2 regions of the Aminobacter sp. P9b genome follow, and region 2 is predicted to be linked to the other one. Evidence: riboswitches for the same ligand, from Rfam matches in the RefSeq annotation. Region 2 holds a riboswitch; the other holds the start of a gene.
What was found. Region 2 has a riboswitch for thiamine pyrophosphate ahead of thiB (thiamine ABC transporter substrate binding subunit). Riboswitches for the same ligand answer to the same signal wherever they lie in the genome.
Positions count from the first base shown of each region.

Region 1: linked by a shared signal. The riboswitch ahead of thiC (phosphomethylpyrimidine synthase ThiC) and the one ahead of thiB (thiamine ABC transporter substrate binding subunit) in region 2 are both predicted to bind thiamine pyrophosphate.

Region 1 covers NZ_CP150082.1:183,050-191,288, reverse strand. Annotated here, with positions in the region: gene WHT83_RS00935 (S-(hydroxymethyl)glutathione dehydrogenase/class III alcohol dehydrogenase) at 1-950, shown strand, start outside; gene fghA (S-formylglutathione hydrolase) at 1,153-1,986, shown strand; gene WHT83_RS00925 (hydroxymethylpyrimidine/phosphomethylpyrimidine kinase) at 2,003-2,749, opposite strand; gene WHT83_RS00920 (thiamine phosphate synthase) at 2,746-3,351, opposite strand; gene WHT83_RS00915 (thiazole synthase) at 3,348-4,121, opposite strand; gene thiS (sulfur carrier protein ThiS) at 4,125-4,322, opposite strand; gene thiO (glycine oxidase ThiO) at 4,306-5,295, opposite strand; gene thiC (phosphomethylpyrimidine synthase ThiC) at 5,292-7,118, opposite strand; TPP riboswitch at 7,228-7,344, opposite strand; gene WHT83_RS00895 (3-methyl-2-oxobutanoate dehydrogenase (2-methylpropanoyl-transferring) subunit alpha) at 7,541-8,239, shown strand, end outside.
Region 2 covers NZ_CP150082.1:416,433-424,671, forward strand. Annotated here, with positions in the region: gene WHT83_RS02190 (ABC-F family ATP-binding cassette domain-containing protein) at 1-1,631, opposite strand, end outside; gene WHT83_RS02195 (thiamine diphosphokinase) at 1,635-2,279, opposite strand; TPP riboswitch at 2,384-2,504, shown strand; gene thiB (thiamine ABC transporter substrate binding subunit) at 2,549-3,553, shown strand; gene thiP (thiamine/thiamine pyrophosphate ABC transporter permease) at 3,802-5,418, shown strand; gene thiQ (thiamine ABC transporter ATP-binding protein) at 5,415-6,140, shown strand; gene WHT83_RS02215 (M48 family metalloprotease) at 6,363-7,802, shown strand; gene WHT83_RS02220 (RNA polymerase factor sigma-32) at 7,807-8,239, opposite strand, start outside.

The DNA of each region.
Region 1 (8,239 bases), 230 kb from region 2:
TCGGCCATGAGGGTGCGGGTGTCGTCGTCGATGTCGGCAAGGGTGTCACCTCGCTCAAGAAGGGCGACCACGTCATCCCGCTCTACACGCCCGAATGCCGCTCGTGCCCGTCCTGCCTGTCGCGGAAAACCAATCTGTGCACCGCGATCCGCTCGACCCAAGGCCAGGGCCTGATGCCGGACGGTTCGTCGCGCTTCTCGATCGGCAAGGACAAGATCTTCCACTACATGGGCTGCTCGACGTTTTCGAACTTCACCGTGCTGCCCGAGATCGCGCTGGCCAAGGTCAACCCCGACGCACCCTTCGACAAGATCTGCTACATCGGCTGCGGCGTGACGACCGGCATCGGTGCGGTCATCAACACCGCCAAGGTCGAGATCGGCTCGACGGCCATCGTCTTCGGCCTCGGCGGCATCGGCCTCAACGTGCTGCAGGGTCTGCGCCTGGCGGGTGCCGACATGATCATCGGCGTCGACCTCAACAATGAGCGCAAGGCCTGGGGCGAAAAGTTCGGCATGACGCATTTCGTCAATCCGAAGGAGGTCGAGGGCGACATCGTTCCCTACCTCGTCAACATGACCAAGCGCGGTGCCGACCAGATCGGCGGCGCCGACTACACCTTCGACTGCACCGGCAACGTCAAGGTGATGCGCCAGGCGCTGGAAGCCAGCCACCGCGGCTGGGGCGAATCGATCGTCATCGGCGTCGCCGGTGCCGGCCAGGAGATCGCGACGCGGCCGTTCCAGCTGGTCACCGGCCGGACCTGGAAGGGCACCGCGTTCGGCGGCGCGCGCGGCCGCACCGACGTGCCGAAGATCGTCGAGTGGTACATGGAGGGCAAGATCCAGATCGATCCGATGATCACGCATACGCTCAAGCTCGAAGACATCAACAAGGGTTTTGACCTCATGCATGCCGGCGAGAGCATCCGCAGCGTCGTGGTCTACTAAAAACGGAACCGCGCCTGGGCCTTGTTGCGGGTCTTTTAAGCCTCCCAGCTTGCCCGCATGTTCCCCAAGCCAGGCGTCGGCCGGCGGTGCGTTCGAGGGTTCCACGACCTCTCGGCCGCGCCGCCGGCATCTTTTTGAGCGTTGCAGCCCCCGTCCGCCGAGGGTATGCCGGGCGGAATTGTTTGACGAGAAGGTAGAGCAGATGAAGACCGTTTCCACCTCGAAGTCGCATGGCGGTGTCCAGGGCGTCTATTCGCACGCCTCCGAGGCCTGCGCCTGCGATATGACCTTTGCCGTTTTCGTACCGCCGCAGGCCAAGGATGGTCCGGTGCCGGTGCTGTGGTATCTCTCGGGTCTCACCTGCACGCACGCCAATGTCATGGACAAGGGCGAGTACCGCCGCCTGGCCGCCGAACTCGGCCTGATCATCGTCTGCCCCGATACCAGCCCGCGCGGCGAAGGCGTGGCCGACGAAAAGGACAACTGGCAGTTCGGTTCCGGTGCGGGCTTCTATGTCGATGCGACGCAGGAGCCCTTTGCGAAAAACTATCGCATGTACTCCTACGTCACCGAAGAACTGCCGGCGCTGATTGCGGCGAACTTCCCGGCCGACATGTCACGCCAGGCGATTTTCGGCCACTCGATGGGCGGCCACGGCGCGTTGACCATCGCCCTGAAGCACCCCGAGCGCTTCAAGAGCTGCACGGCTTTCGCGCCGATCGCACAGCCTTCGACGGCGGGCTGGTCGAAGCCGGCGCTGGAGAAGTATCTCGGCTCAGATGAAGCCGCGTGGCGCGCCTATGACACGACGCTGCTGATCGAGGACGGCAAGCGCTTTCCCGAATTCCTGGTCGACCAGGGCACTTCGGACAGCTTCCTCAACGAAGGCCTGCGGCCGTGGCTGTTGGAAGAGGCCTGCAAGAAGGCTGGCATCGGGCTCACCCTGCGCATGCAGGAAGGCTACGACCATTCCTACAACTTCATCTCCACCTTCATGGACGACCACTTGCGGTGGCATGCTGCCCGTCTGGGCTGAGCGGCGAAAGTCGCTGTCAGGGCTTTGAAGCAAGCAGCTTGGCGAAGACATGGCGCTTCGCCTTGCCGACGCTGATCTCCAGCGTTTCGTTCTGGGCCAGGTGCGCAGCTATCGCGCTTGCGAGCATGCAGCCGGTGCCGCGCATCACGACCGGGATGCGCGACGCGTCGAACCGGATGGGTTCTCGGCCGGGCAGGAGCAGCAGGTCCGTCGACGTTGCTCCCGACGCGTGCCCGCCCTTGACCAGAATGGCGGGCGCGCCTGCATCGAACATCTTGGCGGCTTGCCAGATGATGTCGCGTTCGCCGGCGGCGAGCGGCAGGCCGGTCAACAGTGCCAGCTCGGGCAGGTTGGGCGTGATCAGCGTGCAAAGCGGAAACAGCTTGCGCTTGAGCGTTTCGACCGCGTCGTCGTCGAGCAACTGACGTCCCGAGGTCGAGGCGAGGACGGGGTCGAGCACGACAGGGACCGGCAGGCTGCTTGCCAGTACCGATGAGACCGCCTCTATGATCGGGGCGCTGCCGAGCATGCCGATCTTGACCGCCTTGACCGGGTTGGCGGCAAATGCCGCGCGCATCTGGGCGGCAACGAGGTCGGGTGCGCTATGCTTGATCCGTTCGACAGCGTCATGGGTCTGGACCGTCACGGCCGTGACCGCAACGCAACTGCGCAGGCCGAAGGCCGACACTGTCTCGATGTCGCGGACGATGCCGGCGCCGCCGCTCGAATCTGACCCGGCGACGATAAGCACATGCGGGGTCATCGCCACTCAGCCGTTGCCGCCAGCCATTCGCGCGTGCGCGCTTCGGGATCCGCGTTCAGGGTGATGTCGGTGACGACGGCTGCAATGTCGGCGCCCTGGGCGAAGACGCCCGGGATGCGCTCGATGTTCAGTCCACCGATGGCGACGAGCGGTGTGGCACCGACACGCCGCTTCCATTCGGCGATGCGGTCGAGCCCTTGCGGCGCCCACTTCATCGCCTTGAGGATGGTCGGATAGACGGGTCCGAGCGCGACATAGTCGGGTCCGGCCGCAAGGGCCGTGTCGAGTTCGGTGTCGTCGTGGGTGCTGAGGCCGAGCTTCATGCCGGCGCGGCGGATCGCTGCCACGTCGGCCTCGGCGAGGTCCTCCTGGCCGAGATGGACGAAGTTGCAGCCTTCGTCGATGGCGAGGCGCCAGTAGTCGTTGACGACGAGCTGGCAGCCATGGCGTTCGCAGATGGCCTTCGCCGCACGGATTTCGCGGCGCAGGCTGGCGTCGTCCATGTCCTTGATGCGCAACTGCACCAGCTTCACGCCCAAGGGCACCAGGCGCTCGATCCAGACGGCGGAACCGACAATGAGGTAGAACGGGTCGAGCTTCATGAAAATGCTGCCATGCCGATGATGGGGGTTGATGGGACGGCCATGTCGCGCGGTTCGAGCGGGCCGGCGAGGAATGCTTGCCGTCCGGCCTCGACCGCCTTGCCGAAGGCCGCGGCCATGGCGACCGGATCGCCTGCCTTGGCAACGGCGGTGTTGAGCAGTACGGCGTCGTAGCCGAGTTCCATGACGGTGGCCGCATGCGAGGGGCGGCCGATGCCGGCGTCGACGATCAGCGGCACGTCGTGGAAATGGCCACGCAGGCTGCGCAATGCGTCAAGATTTTGAGGCCCCCGCGCGGACCCGATCGGCGCACACCAGGGCATCAACACCTTGCAACCGGCGTCGAGCAGGCGTTCGGCGACGACCAGATCGTCGGTCGTGTAGGGAAAGACCTCGAAGCCGTCGGCGGATAGGATCTTTGCCGCCTCAACCAGCCCGAACACGTCTGGCTGAAGCGTGTCGTGATTGCCGATGACCTCGAGCTTGATCCAGTTCGTTGCAAAGACCTCACGCGCCATGCGCGCCGTCGTCACCGCCTCCTTGACCGAATGGCAGCCGGCGGTGTTGGGCAAGACGCGGACGCCGAGCGACTGGATCAGCGACCAGAATTGTCCGCCCGTCTTGCCGCCCGAGGTTTCGCGCCGCAGCGATACTGTTACGATGTCGACGCCCGACGCCCTGATCGCCTCGGCCATGATGGCGGGCGAGGGGTAGAGTGCGGTGCCGAGGAGCAGGCGGGAGGAGACCTGTTGTCCGTAGAGTTCGAGCATGGTTCACCCTCCCTTCATCGGTGCTAGGATTTCGATGCGGTCGCCATCCGCCAGCGCGCAGCCGTCGCGTTCCCTGGCCGGCACGACCTCGCCATTGAGGGCCGTGGCGAGCCAGCCGCCTTCGTAGTCGAGCTCGGCAAGGAGGGCCGCCAGTGTGCCGGACGCGACCTCGTGATTTTCGCCGTTAACGGTGAGCTTCATGGACGAGCTCCTTCTTCGTCTCGTGGCCCAGGATCATGTTGGAAGCCTGCCGCGCCATTGCAGGAGCGAGCAGGAAGCCGTGGCGATAGAGGCCGTTGATGCGGATTTTGTTTCCGTCGCGCTCGACGCGCGGCAGGTTGTCGGCAAAGGCCGGCCGCACGCCGACGCCGGTTTCGACCAGTTCGGCCTCGCCGAACGCCGGATGCAGGGCATAGGCGGCGTTGAGCAGTTCCATCACCGAGCGCGCGGTGATCGGCCCCGCCGCCTCGCTTTCGATCATCGTCGCGCCAACCACAAACAGGTTGTCGGAGCGCGGCACGACATAGACGGGGATGCGCGGATGCAACAGTCGCACCGGCCGCGCCAGCGAGACCTCCGATGTCCTGAGAATCAGCATCTCGCCACGCACACCGCGCAAAGTAGGTTGCGCGGCGGCTATGCCAGTGCAGTCGGCCTCGAAATCCGCCATGTACGGTTTCGATGCGGTGCCATAGCCAAACTCGAAGCGCACGCCCATCTGCACGAGCTTCTCTTGTAGCCCGGGCAGCGCCTTGCGCGGGTCGAGATGCGCTTCCCCGGCAAAGAACAGCGCGCGCCCGAAGCGGCTCTCGAGGTCTGGCTCGAGCGCTGCTATCGCCTCGGTGTCCAGTGAGCGAAACCCCGATGTGCGGCGGCTGAAGCGGTCGAGTTCGGCCGCGTCCCGTGCCGGCGCGACCACCAGTGTGCCGTTGCGGATGACGTGGCCTGGCAGGGCGTTCTCCCACCAATCGGCGGCACCGCGCCCGAGCGAAAGCACCGCCTCTTCGGCGCTCTCGCGCTCGCACCAGGGCGCCAGCATGCCGCCGGCCTGCCATGAGGCATTGCCGGCGATCTGCCTGCGTTTCTCGATCACGGTCACGCTTGCGCCGCGTGTCGCCAGCTCAAACGCGAGCGTCAGCCCGGCGACGCCCGCACCGTGGATCAGCACCTTCATGGCTGGTCTGCCGTCTCCGCGGGTTCGGCGCTTTCCACGGCCATGTAGAGGTCGCCGCCGTCGCGGTACTTTGCCGCCATCGCCGCCAGCCCTTCCTTCTGTGCCTCGGCGCGGATGTCGTGGGAGATCCGCATCGAGCAGAATTTCGGGCCGCACATGGAACAGAAATGCGCCACCTTGTGCGCTTCCTTGGGCAGGGTCTGGTCGTGGTAGGAGCGTGCCGTTTCCGGGTCGAGCGAGAGGTTGAACTGGTCCTCCCAGCGGAACTCGAAGCGTGCCCGCGACAGTGCGTCGTCCCTGACCTTGGCCGCCGGATGGCCTTTGGCGAGGTCCGCTGCGTGGGCCGCGATCTTGTAGGTGATGACGCCCACCTTGACGTCGTCGCGGTCGGGCAGGCCAAGATGCTCCTTGGGCGTGACGTAGCAAAGCATGGCCGTGCCGAACCAGCCGATCATCGCCGCACCGATGCCCGAAGTGATGTGGTCGTATCCCGGCGCGATGTCGGTGGTGAGCGGTCCAAGCGTGTAGAAGGGCGCCTCGCCGCAGACCTCGAGCTGCTTGTCCATGTTCTCCTTGATCTTGTGCATCGGCACGTGGCCGGGACCCTCGATCATCACCTGGCAGTCCTTGGCCCAGGCGATCTTGGTGAGCTCGCCCAGCGTCTCCAATTCGGCGAACTGGGCGGCGTCGTTGGCGTCGGCGATCGAACCGGGGCGCAGGCCGTCGCCGAGCGAAAAGGCGACGTCATAGGTCCGGCAGATGTCGCAGATCTCCTCGAAATGCTCGTAGAGGAAGCTCTCCTTGTGGTGGTGCAGGCACCACTTGGCCATGATCGAGCCGCCGCGCGAGACGATGCCGGTGACGCGGTCGACGGTCAGGTGGATGTAGGACAGGCGCACGCCGGCATGGATGGTGAAGTAGTCGACGCCCTGCTCGGCTTGTTCGATCAGCGTGTCGCGGAACACTTCCCAGGTCAGGTCCTCGGCGATGCCGTTTACCTTCTCAAGCGCCTGGTAGAGCGGCACCGTGCCGATCGGCACCGGCGAATTGCGGATGATCCAGTCGCGGATGTTGTGGATGTTGCGGCCGGTGGACAGGTCCATCACCGTATCGGCACCCCAGCGGGTCGCCCACACCATCTTCTCGACTTCCTCGGCCATCGACGAGGTGACGGCCGAATTGCCGATATTGGCGTTGATCTTGACCAGGAAATTGCGGCCGATGATCATCGGCTCGCTCTCGGGGTGGTTGATGTTGGAGGGGATGATGGCGCGGCCGCGGGCCACCTCGTCGCGGACGAATTCCGGCGTGACGAAATCGGGAACGGCGGCACCGAAGCTCTCGCCATCGCGCTCGAGTTTTGCCTTGAGCTGCTCGCGGCCGAGGTTCTCGCGGATGGCGACGAATTCCATTTCGGGCGTGACGATGCCGGCGCGGGCATAGGCAAGCTGGGTGACGGCGCGGCCGCCTGTGGCGCGCAGCGGCGCGTTGCGCACCGGGAATTCGGGCGTCAGCCGCTCAGCCGAGACGAAGCCGTTGTCCTCGGCCTTGACCGTGCGGCCGTCGTAGCGCTCGACGTCGCCGCGGGCGAGGATCCAGTCTTCGCGCAGCCGCGGCAGGCCGCGCTCGATGTCGGTATTCACGCTCGTGTCGGTGTAGGGGCCGGACGAATCGTAGACGGTGACCGGCGGCTCGCCGGCGCTCGGGTGGACCGAGATTTCGCGCATCGGCACGCGGATGCCGGGGTGTAGCGTCCCGGGTTTGTGGACTTTCTTCGAGGCGGGCAGTTCGCCTGTCGTGACTGTCGGGGTGTGGGCATTCATGAGTGAGTCTCCGGTGCAATGGAGACCCAGTTCGTGCGATGAGGAGGAGGTGAGGTTTTGCCTGGGGACTTCGGGCGGGAACCCGAATGCCAAAGCCGGATTGCCCGGCCCGCAGCGCCTCGCACCGTCCCTACGCCAGTGTGAACTGGATCAGGTTCAACGGGTCACTGCGCTGCGCGAGCCAGCAGTATCTCAGCCCCTTGTCGGGACCCCCCTGGTGAGGCCGGCAACATGGGCGACGAATGCCGGTGCTGTCAACGGCCTTTCGCAGAGGCCGAGAGAATGCCAAAGTCCTGGTGTCGGGCCCCATTGCGGTTACCGATGCGATCGGATAATAGGTCAGTGTTACTGACATAAATTGTCTGGTGCTTGCGGTGTCCGGGGAGGACGTTCGGCCCGCTGGCAAGACAGGAGGAGCATCCGTGACGGACAATCCCTCGCCGCTCAAGTTCCACGTGCCCGAGCCCGAAGTGCGGCCGGGCGGCACACCCGATTTTTCCAACGTGCCGATCCCCAAGGCGGGTTCGGTCGACCGGCCGCCGGTCGACGTCGATCCCAGGACGATCCGCGATCTCGCTTATTCGATCATCCGCGTGCTCAATCGCGAGGGCGATGCTGTCGGGCCATGGGCAGGCACGCTGACCGACGAGGAACAACTCGACGGCCTGCGCCACATGATGACGCTGCGCACCTTCGATGCGCGCATGCAGATGGCGCAGCGCCAGGGCAAGACCTCGTTCTACATGCAGCATATGGGCGAGGAGGCGGTGAGCTGCGCCTTCCGCAAGGCGCTCAATCCCGGCGACATGAATTTTCCGACCTATCGTCAGGCCGGCCTGCTGATCGCAGGCGGCTATCCGATGGTCGACATGATGAACCAGATCTATTCCAACGAGAAGGATCCGCTGAAGGGCCGGCAGTTGCCGATCATGTATTCGGCCAAGGAGCACGGCTTCTTCTCGATCTCCGGTAACCTGACGACCCAGTACATCCAGGCGGTCGGCTGGGCGATGGCGTCGGCGATCAAGGGCGACACCAAGATCGCGGTCGGCTGGGTCGGCGACGGCGCCACGGCGGAAAGCGATTTCCATGCCGCGCTCGTCTTCGCCTCAACCTACAAG
Region 2 (8,239 bases):
ATCTTCTTGGGCAGGCTTTCGAGCGCGAATTTCTGCTTGAAGGACAGCTTCTTGGCAGCAGCCTTGGGTGCGTCGGGTTCGCTGCGCGACGCGCTCGACGTCTCGGCATTCGCCTTGCGCGACTTGCGGTCATCGAGCCTGGTGCCGCCGCGCTGGGCCAGCATGTCGGAATAGCCGCCGGCATATTCGACCCATTTGCCATCGTTGTCGGGTGCAATGATGCTGGTTACCGTGCGGTCGAGGAAGTCACGGTCGTGGCTGACCAGGATGACGGTGCCGGCGAAACCAGCGACCAGTTCCTGCAGCAGTTCCAGCGTCTCCATGTCGAGATCGTTGGTCGGTTCGTCGAGCACAAGCAAGTTGGCCGGGCGCGCCAGAACGCGTGCCAGGATCAGCCGGGCGCGCTCGCCGCCCGAGAGTTCACGCACCGGCGTGCGCGCCTGCTCGGGCTTGAACAGGAAGTCCTTCATGTAGGACACGACGTGGCGCTGCTCGCCGTTGATGACGAGGTTCTCGCCACGACCGTCGGTCAGGTAGCTGGTCAGGGTTTCGTTCGGGTCGACCGCCTCGCGCTTCTGGTCGAGCGTGGCGATCTCCAGGTTGACGCCGAGCCGCACGTTGCCCGCATCGGGCTCCAGCTCGCCGGTCAGCATCTTGAGCAGCGTCGTCTTGCCGGCACCGTTGGGACCGACGAGGCCGATGCGGTCACCACGCTGGATGCGGGTCGAGAAGCCCTTCACCACCGTCAGGTCGCCGAAGCTCTTTTCGATGTTCTTGGCCTCGATGACGAGCTTGCCGGATTCTGCGGCATCGCTGGCGACCATCGTCGCCACCCCTTCGGCTCCGCGATGGCCACGGAATTTCTGGCGCATTGTCTGCAGTTCGCCGAGGCGGCGCATGTTGCGCTTGCGCCGCGCCGTCACGCCGTAGCGCAGCCAATGCTCCTCGCGCACGATCTGGCGGCCAAGCTTGTGCTGATCGCGCTCCTCTTCCTCGAGTATCTGGTCGCGCCATTCTTCGAAGTGGGCAAAGCCACGGTCGAGCCGGCGCGTCTGGCCGCGGTCGAGCCAGACGGTGTTGCGGCTGACGCGTTCGAGGAAGCGGCGATCATGCGAAATCAGGATCAGCGCCGAGGAGGTCCGGATAAGCTCCTCTTCCAGCCACTCGATGACGGAGAGGTCGAGATGGTTGGTCGGCTCGTCGAGCAAAAGGATGTCGGGCTCGGGCGCCATGACGCGGGCAAGTGCGGCACGGCGTGCCTCGCCGCCGGACAAGTCGCCAGGCCGCTCCTCGCCGGTGAGGCCGAGATGGTCAAGCAGATAGGTGGCGCGATGCGCGTCGTCGGCCGGCCCGAGGCCAGATTCGACATAGGCGCGCACGCTGGCAAAGCCGTCCATGTCGGGCGCCTGCGGCAAATAGCGGATCGTCGCCGAGGGCTGGCGGAACACCTCGCCGTCCGTAGGCTCGACCATGCCGGCGGCGATCTTGAGCAGCGTCGACTTGCCCGAACCGTTGCGGCCGACAAGCGCGATCTTGTCGCCGGTCGAGGCCGACAGCGCCGCGCCGTCGAGCAGCGGCACGCCGCCAAAGGTCAGGCGAATGCCATCGAGATTGAGAAGCGGAGGGGCCATGTTTCAGAAATCCGAGGCAGGAAAGGGATGGGCAAGGAGCAGCGCGCGGCCACTGCCTAGCGAGACGCGCAAACTGCCGCGCACTTCGTTGGAAAGCGTCAGCGACGAGCCGAAAGGCACCTGGACGCTGTCGAGCGGCCATTTGGCGCCCTCTTCGGTGAGCCCGGAAAGCTCGGAGAAGGCAAGTACCGAAAACAGCGTACCGTCTTCATAGTCGAAGCCGGAAGTGCCAGGCAAAAGCGGATGCGCCTCCTGGCGGCCGCTGGTCAACAGAACCTCCGTGCCTGCTTCGGCAAGGCGCAGCGCCAGCGCGAGATGAAGAAAGGCGTGGTCGGCACGAGCTCCGCCAAAGGCGCCGACCAGCACCAGCGAGGTCGCCCCGCGGGCGAGCGCAGCCGCGATCGCCAGTTCGCCGTCGGTCTTGTCCTTGTCGGCGGGAAACATCTCGCGCGGCACGGAAGCGAAGCTCGGGTCGATCTCGGCGGGCGCCGAGTCGAAGTCGCCGAGCCAGAGTTCCGGCAGCAGGCCGAGCGTTGCGGCATGACGGATACCGGAATCGGCCGCGATGACGCGGCTGCCCGCGACCTGACGGTCGAGGCGCGGCGTGCGGAGGAGCTCGCCGCCGAGAAGTAGGGTGAACCGGGTCATGGCAAGCGCATTACCAGCCCGGCAGCCGAAACGGAAGGCCGCGAGGCGGCGCGTGGCCGGCAAACTACTGCTTGCGCGGCCTTCCACGCGGCTCTATTTGTGGGACCGCTCTAACGGGGTGCCTGTCACGCGCAAGCGGGCAGGCTGAGAGGCATGGAGAGTTCCGGCCAACCCGCTGAACCTGATCCGGTTTGTACCGGCGGAGGGATTAGATGCTTCGGACGCCCGGCGCTTCAAATTCCCTTTCAACACCAATGAAGGAGGCGCCGATGCGCTCGCCCGTTCTGTCCCTGACTTCCGCCCTGGCGCTCGCCGCTATTGCCTTTCCGGCCGCTGCCGAAGGCATGCTCACGGTCTACACCTATGAAAGCTTTACCGCCGAGTGGGGCCCCGGCCCGCAGGTCAAGAAGGCGTTCGAGGCCGAATGCGCCTGCGAGGTCGATTTCGTCTCGGTTGCCGACGGCGTCGCCCTGCTCAACCGCGTCAAGCTCGAAGGTGCGGCCACCAAGGCCGACATCGTACTCGGTCTCGACACCAATTTGACCGCCGAAGCCAAGGCGACCGGCCTGTTCGTGCCGCACGGTTCGGCGGGCGAAAACGTCAAGGTTCCGGGCGACTGGAAGGACGACACCTTCGTGCCTTACGACTACAGCTATTTCGCCGTCGTCTACGATACCGAAAAGCTGAAGACCCCGCCGAAGAGCCTCAAGGAGCTGGTCGAAGGCGACCCTGAGCAGAAGATCGCCATCCAGGACCCCCGCACCTCGACGCCCGGCCTCGGCCTGCTCTTGTGGGTCAAGTCGGTCTATGGCGACAAGGCACCGGAAGCCTGGGCCAAGCTCAAGGGCCGCGTGCTGACGGTCACGCCGGGTTGGAGCGAGGCCTATGGCCTGTTCACCAAGGGCGAAGCGCCGATGGTGCTGTCCTACACCACCTCGCCCGCCTACCATATGGTCGCGGACAAATCCGAGCGCTACCAGGCCGCGTCCTTCGAAGAAGGCCACTATCTGCAGATCGAGGTTGCCGGCATCACCACGACGGGCGCCAAGAACCCGCTGGCCGAGAAGTTCATGGCCTTCATGACCGGTCCCGGCTTCCAGGACGTCATCCCCGAGACCAACTGGATGCTGCCCGCCGGCAAGACCGACAAGCCGCTCAACCCGGCCTTCGACAAGCTTGTGAAGCCGGCCAAGACGCTGATCTTCAGCGCCGACGAAGTCGCCGCCAACCGCAAGGCCTGGGTCGACGAGTGGCTTGGCGTGATGAGCAAGTAAGCACGAAAAGCTCCAGCGTGAACGCCCTACGTCGCCCCCCTCTGTCCTGCCGGTCATCTCCCCCACAAGGGGGGAGATTGGCAGTGGCTTGGCCCCCGCCAAGCTGGGGTTGCAAAGTAGGAGCGGACGCAGCGACGCAGATGATCTCCCCCCTTGTGGGGGAGATGACCGGCAGGACCGAGGGGGGCGACGTAGAGCAGAACGTGGCCGTTCGGCACCTGCCCCGCTCCAACTGCTTCTAGGTCGGCATGAGCATTCGCACCTCCGATCCCCGCATCGCCGCTGGCATAATTGCGCTGGTGGCCATCGGCATCCTGATCGGCGGCGCGTTTGCCGGGCTTGGCATCGAGGCCGCGCGTAACCCGCAAGGAGCCGCAGCGGCTTTCGACGGTTATCTCTTCCGCGTCGCGCGCTTCACGCTGTGGCAGGCGCTGCTGTCGACTTTGTTGTCACTTGCGCCAGCGATCTTCGTCGCCCGCGCCCTGTCGCGGCACCCGCAGTTCCCCGGCCGCGGGCTGATCCTGCGCCTGTTTGCCGTTCCTCTCGCCTTGCCGGCAATCGTCGCAGCCCTCGGTATCCTCTCGCTCTATGGCCGCGCCGGCTATTTCGCCGAACCATTGACGGCGCTGACCGGTGGCACATGGCCTGGCATCTATGGCCTGTCAGGCATTCTGGTCGCCCATGTCTTCTTCAACCTGCCGCTGGCGACGCGGCTGATGCTCGAGGCGCTGCAGACCGTGCCGACCGACCAGTGGCGACTGGCGAGCCAACTGGGCATGGGCGCGCGGGCGAGCTTCCGGTTCATTGAATGGCCGGCAATGCGCGCAGCCCTGCCCGGCATCGCCGGACTGGTGTTCATGCTCTGCATCACCTCCTTCACCATCGTCCTGACACTTGGCGGCGGCCCGGCTGCAACGACGCTGGAAGTGGCGATCTACCAGGCGCTGCGCTTCGATTTCGACCCTGCCCGGGCGGTCGCCCTCACCGTGCTGCAAATCGCACTGACTGCCGTCGTGGTCCTGGCGCTGATGCGGCTCGGCGCCAACACGACAGGCGACGCCAACCTGCCAGTGGCACGACGTAGCTTCATCCAGGCCAAGGCCGGCGAGACCGCATTCAACGTCGCAGCCATCCTTCTTGCCCTCGTCTTCGTCGGTGGGCCGATGCTGGCGACCGTCGCCTCCGGGCTCAAGGCTGATCTCGGTCGGCTGGCCGGCGAAGCCTCCGTCCAGCGCGCAACGCTGACCAGCATCGTGCTGGCCACAATATCGGCGACGCTCGCGGCAATGATCGCGCTGGCGCTGGTCATGGCGCGCCGAGCGCTGGCAGGCAGCCGGCAGAGTGACAAAAAAACACTCCTCGAACGGTTCACCGACACCGGCGCCGGCTTCGTGCTGGTGGTGCCGCCGATCGTCATCGGCGCCGGCTGGTTCGTGCTGGTGAGGCAGTCGGTCGACGTGTTTGCGCTGGCCCCAGTCATGGTGGTCACCGTCAATGCCGTCATGGCGATGCCCTTTGCGGTTCGCGCCATCCGGCCTGCTTACGATGCGGGGAGCGAGCGCCACGAGCGGCTTTGTGCCCAGCTCGGCATTTCCGGCTGGAGCCGGTTGCGGCTGATCGACTGGCCGGTACTCAGGCGCCCGCTGGCCACCGCCTTCGCCTTTGCCATGGCGCTGTCACTTGGCGACCTTGGTGTCATCGCCCTCTTCGGCAGCGACGCCGTGCAGACGCTGCCCTATCTACTACTCGCCCGCATGGGCAGCTATCGCACAGACGACGCGGCGGGCCTGGCACTGATGCTCGGACTGTTGTGCCTGGCTTTGATGATGTTGGCCGACCGCCTCGGCAAGGAGACTTCCAGATGACCGCGACCAGTGCGGCCGTGCGCTTCGACCAAGTGGTGTTCAGCTATGCCGACACCATGGTGCGTTTCGACGTGACTTTCGCGCCCGGCGAGATCACCGCCATCATGGGACCGAGCGGGGCCGGCAAGTCGACCCTGCTCAATCTCGTTGCCGGCTTCGAGACGCCCCGCGAAGGCCGCGTGCTGATCGGCGAAACGGATGTGACCTCGGCGCCTCCTGCCGACCGGCCGGTGTCGATGGTGTTTCAGGAAAACAACCTCTTCGCCCATCTCGATGTCGCCAGCAATGTCGGGCTGGGGCGCTCGCCTGGCTTGCGCCTGGGCGCGACGGACAAGCAGGATGTAGCCAGCGCCCTTGCGCGCGTCGGGCTGGCTGGCATGGAGCACCGCCTGCCGCGCGAACTCTCTGGCGGCGAGCGCCAGCGTGTGGCCTTGGCACGCGTTCTTGTGCGCGACCGCCCGATTCTCCTGCTGGATGAACCCTTTGCCTCGCTTGGACCAGCCTTGCGCGACGACATGCTGGACCTTTTGGCAAGCGTCCAAGCAGAACGCAGGATGACCGTGCTTTTCGTGACACACCAACCCGAAGATGCGCGAAAACTCGCCGAAAACATGGTTTTCGTCGAAGCTGGAAGGGTTGCCGCGGCAGGAAAGACTGCGGATTTCTTTACAAGTTCTGGACCTGAAGCCTTCAGACACTATATCGGCAATGAACGGCAGTGACACGATCACGCCAAGTTGCCCGGAAGCGGACATAATTTACAGCCAAATCGCCATGTTCGCGGCGGCGGCCTTATTGTGTCGGCAAGGCGAGTGTGGCTACGTCCACACCATGCGGGCCTGCTTCGCCCGCATGTGTTGAATTTGAAAGGACGAGCTCTGCCCATCTGCCGCGACGGACTGACCAGGACGATAACGACACGCTGCGCGCGACTTGCCGTCGCCGTGGCGCTGTCGGCGCTTGTCGCCGGTTGCCAGGTGCTCAACTCGTCGGACGTTCGCGAATCCGGCTTCCAGCCGTCCAACAATCCGGTGACGGTCGACAATGTCTCGCGCAACGACAAGCTGGCCGAGATCGCCAAGGCCCAGCACCCGCGCATCCTGGCCACTTATGGCGGAGAATACTCCGACCCCAAGCTGGAGCGCATGGTCGCCAAGGTCGTCGGCAGCCTGACCACCGTTTCGGGCAACCCGAACCAGACCTATCGCATCACCATCCTCAACTCGCCCAACGTCAACGCCTTCGCGCTGCCGGGCGGCTACCTCTACGTGACCCGCGGACTTCTCGCGCTGGCCAACGATTCGGCCGAACTGGCCGCCGTCATCTCGCACGAGATGGGCCACGTCACCGCCAACCACGGTATCCAGCGCCAGCAGAAGGAAGCCGAGGAAGTGCTGGCGACCAAGGTCGTCACCGACGTGCTGGGTGAAAGCCCGACAGCCAAGGCAGCACTGATCCGCGGCAAGCTGAGGCTTGCCCAGTTCTCGCGCAACCAGGAGCTCGAGGCCGACGGCATCGGCATCAAGATGAGCGGCCAGTCCGGCTACGATCCGTTCGCCGCGGGTCGCTTCCTGCAGTCGATGGCCGCCTATAGCGACCTGCGCGCCGTCAGCGGCGCCACCGACGCCAGCCTCGACTTCCTGGCCAGCCATCCCAATGCGCCACAGCGTATCGACCTGGCCCAGCGCCATGCCCGCCAGTTCGGCGCTCCGGGCATCGGCAAGCGCGACCGCGATTCCTTCCTCGCCGGCATCGACGGGCTGCTGTTCGGCGACACGCCCGACGAGGGCTATGTGCGTGGAACTACCTTCCTGCATCCCAAGCTCGGCATCTCGTTCTCGGTGCCGCAGGGCTTCATCATCGACAACACCGCCGCTGCCGTCACCGCGACAGGGCCGGGCAACATGGCCATCCGCTTCGACGGCGTGACCATCGACAGCAAGCTGTCGCTGCCCGACTACGTCAAGAGCGGCTGGGTCGCCGGGCTCGATCCGGCAAGCGTCCGCTCGGAAACGATCAACGGCAACGAGGCGGCGTTTGCCCGCGCCAGCGCCGAAGGCTGGCAATTCGACATCATGGTGATCCGCGCCGGCGCACAGGTGTACCGCCTGCTGACGGCGGCTCCAACCGCCAGTCCCAATCTCGACGCGGTCGCCCGCTCGGTGAGTTCCAGCTTCCAGGTCATGACGGCTGCGGAAAAGGCTGCGCTCAAGCCGCTGCGCATCCGCGTCGTCACCGTGCAGCCGGGCCAGAACATGGGGGCGCTCGCCGCCAGCATGGTCGGCGTCGACCGCAAGCTCGATCTGTTTCGGGTGTTGAACGCGCTCGCCCCCGGAGCCACCGTTTCGGCCGGCGACAAGGTCAAGGTCGTCACCGACAGGTAGTCAGCTACGCGGCCAGGAATGCCGAGTTCTGCCGCACAAGGGCCGACTTCAGCTTTTCCATGGCACGGGTTTCGATCTGTCGAACCCGCTCCTTGGAGATACCGAGCGTAGTGCCCAGCTCTTCCAGCGTCGCGCCCTCCTCGCTCAGCCGGCGCTCCTCGATGATCTGCAGTTCGCGCGCGTTGAGCACGCCGAGCGCGTCGTGCAGCCAGCCCGACCGCCGTTCGATATCGATCGCATCGCCGACGAGTTCATCCGGCAATGGATCGTCGGAGACCAAAAGATCCATGCGCTCGCCTGCATCGCCATCGTCGCTTAGCGGCGCGTTGAGCGAGGTATCAGGCACCGACAGGCGCATGTCCATCATGGCGACGTCCGCTTCCGACACCCCGAGCGCCAAGGATATTTCCTGATAGGCCGAACTGTTGCCGAGCGGA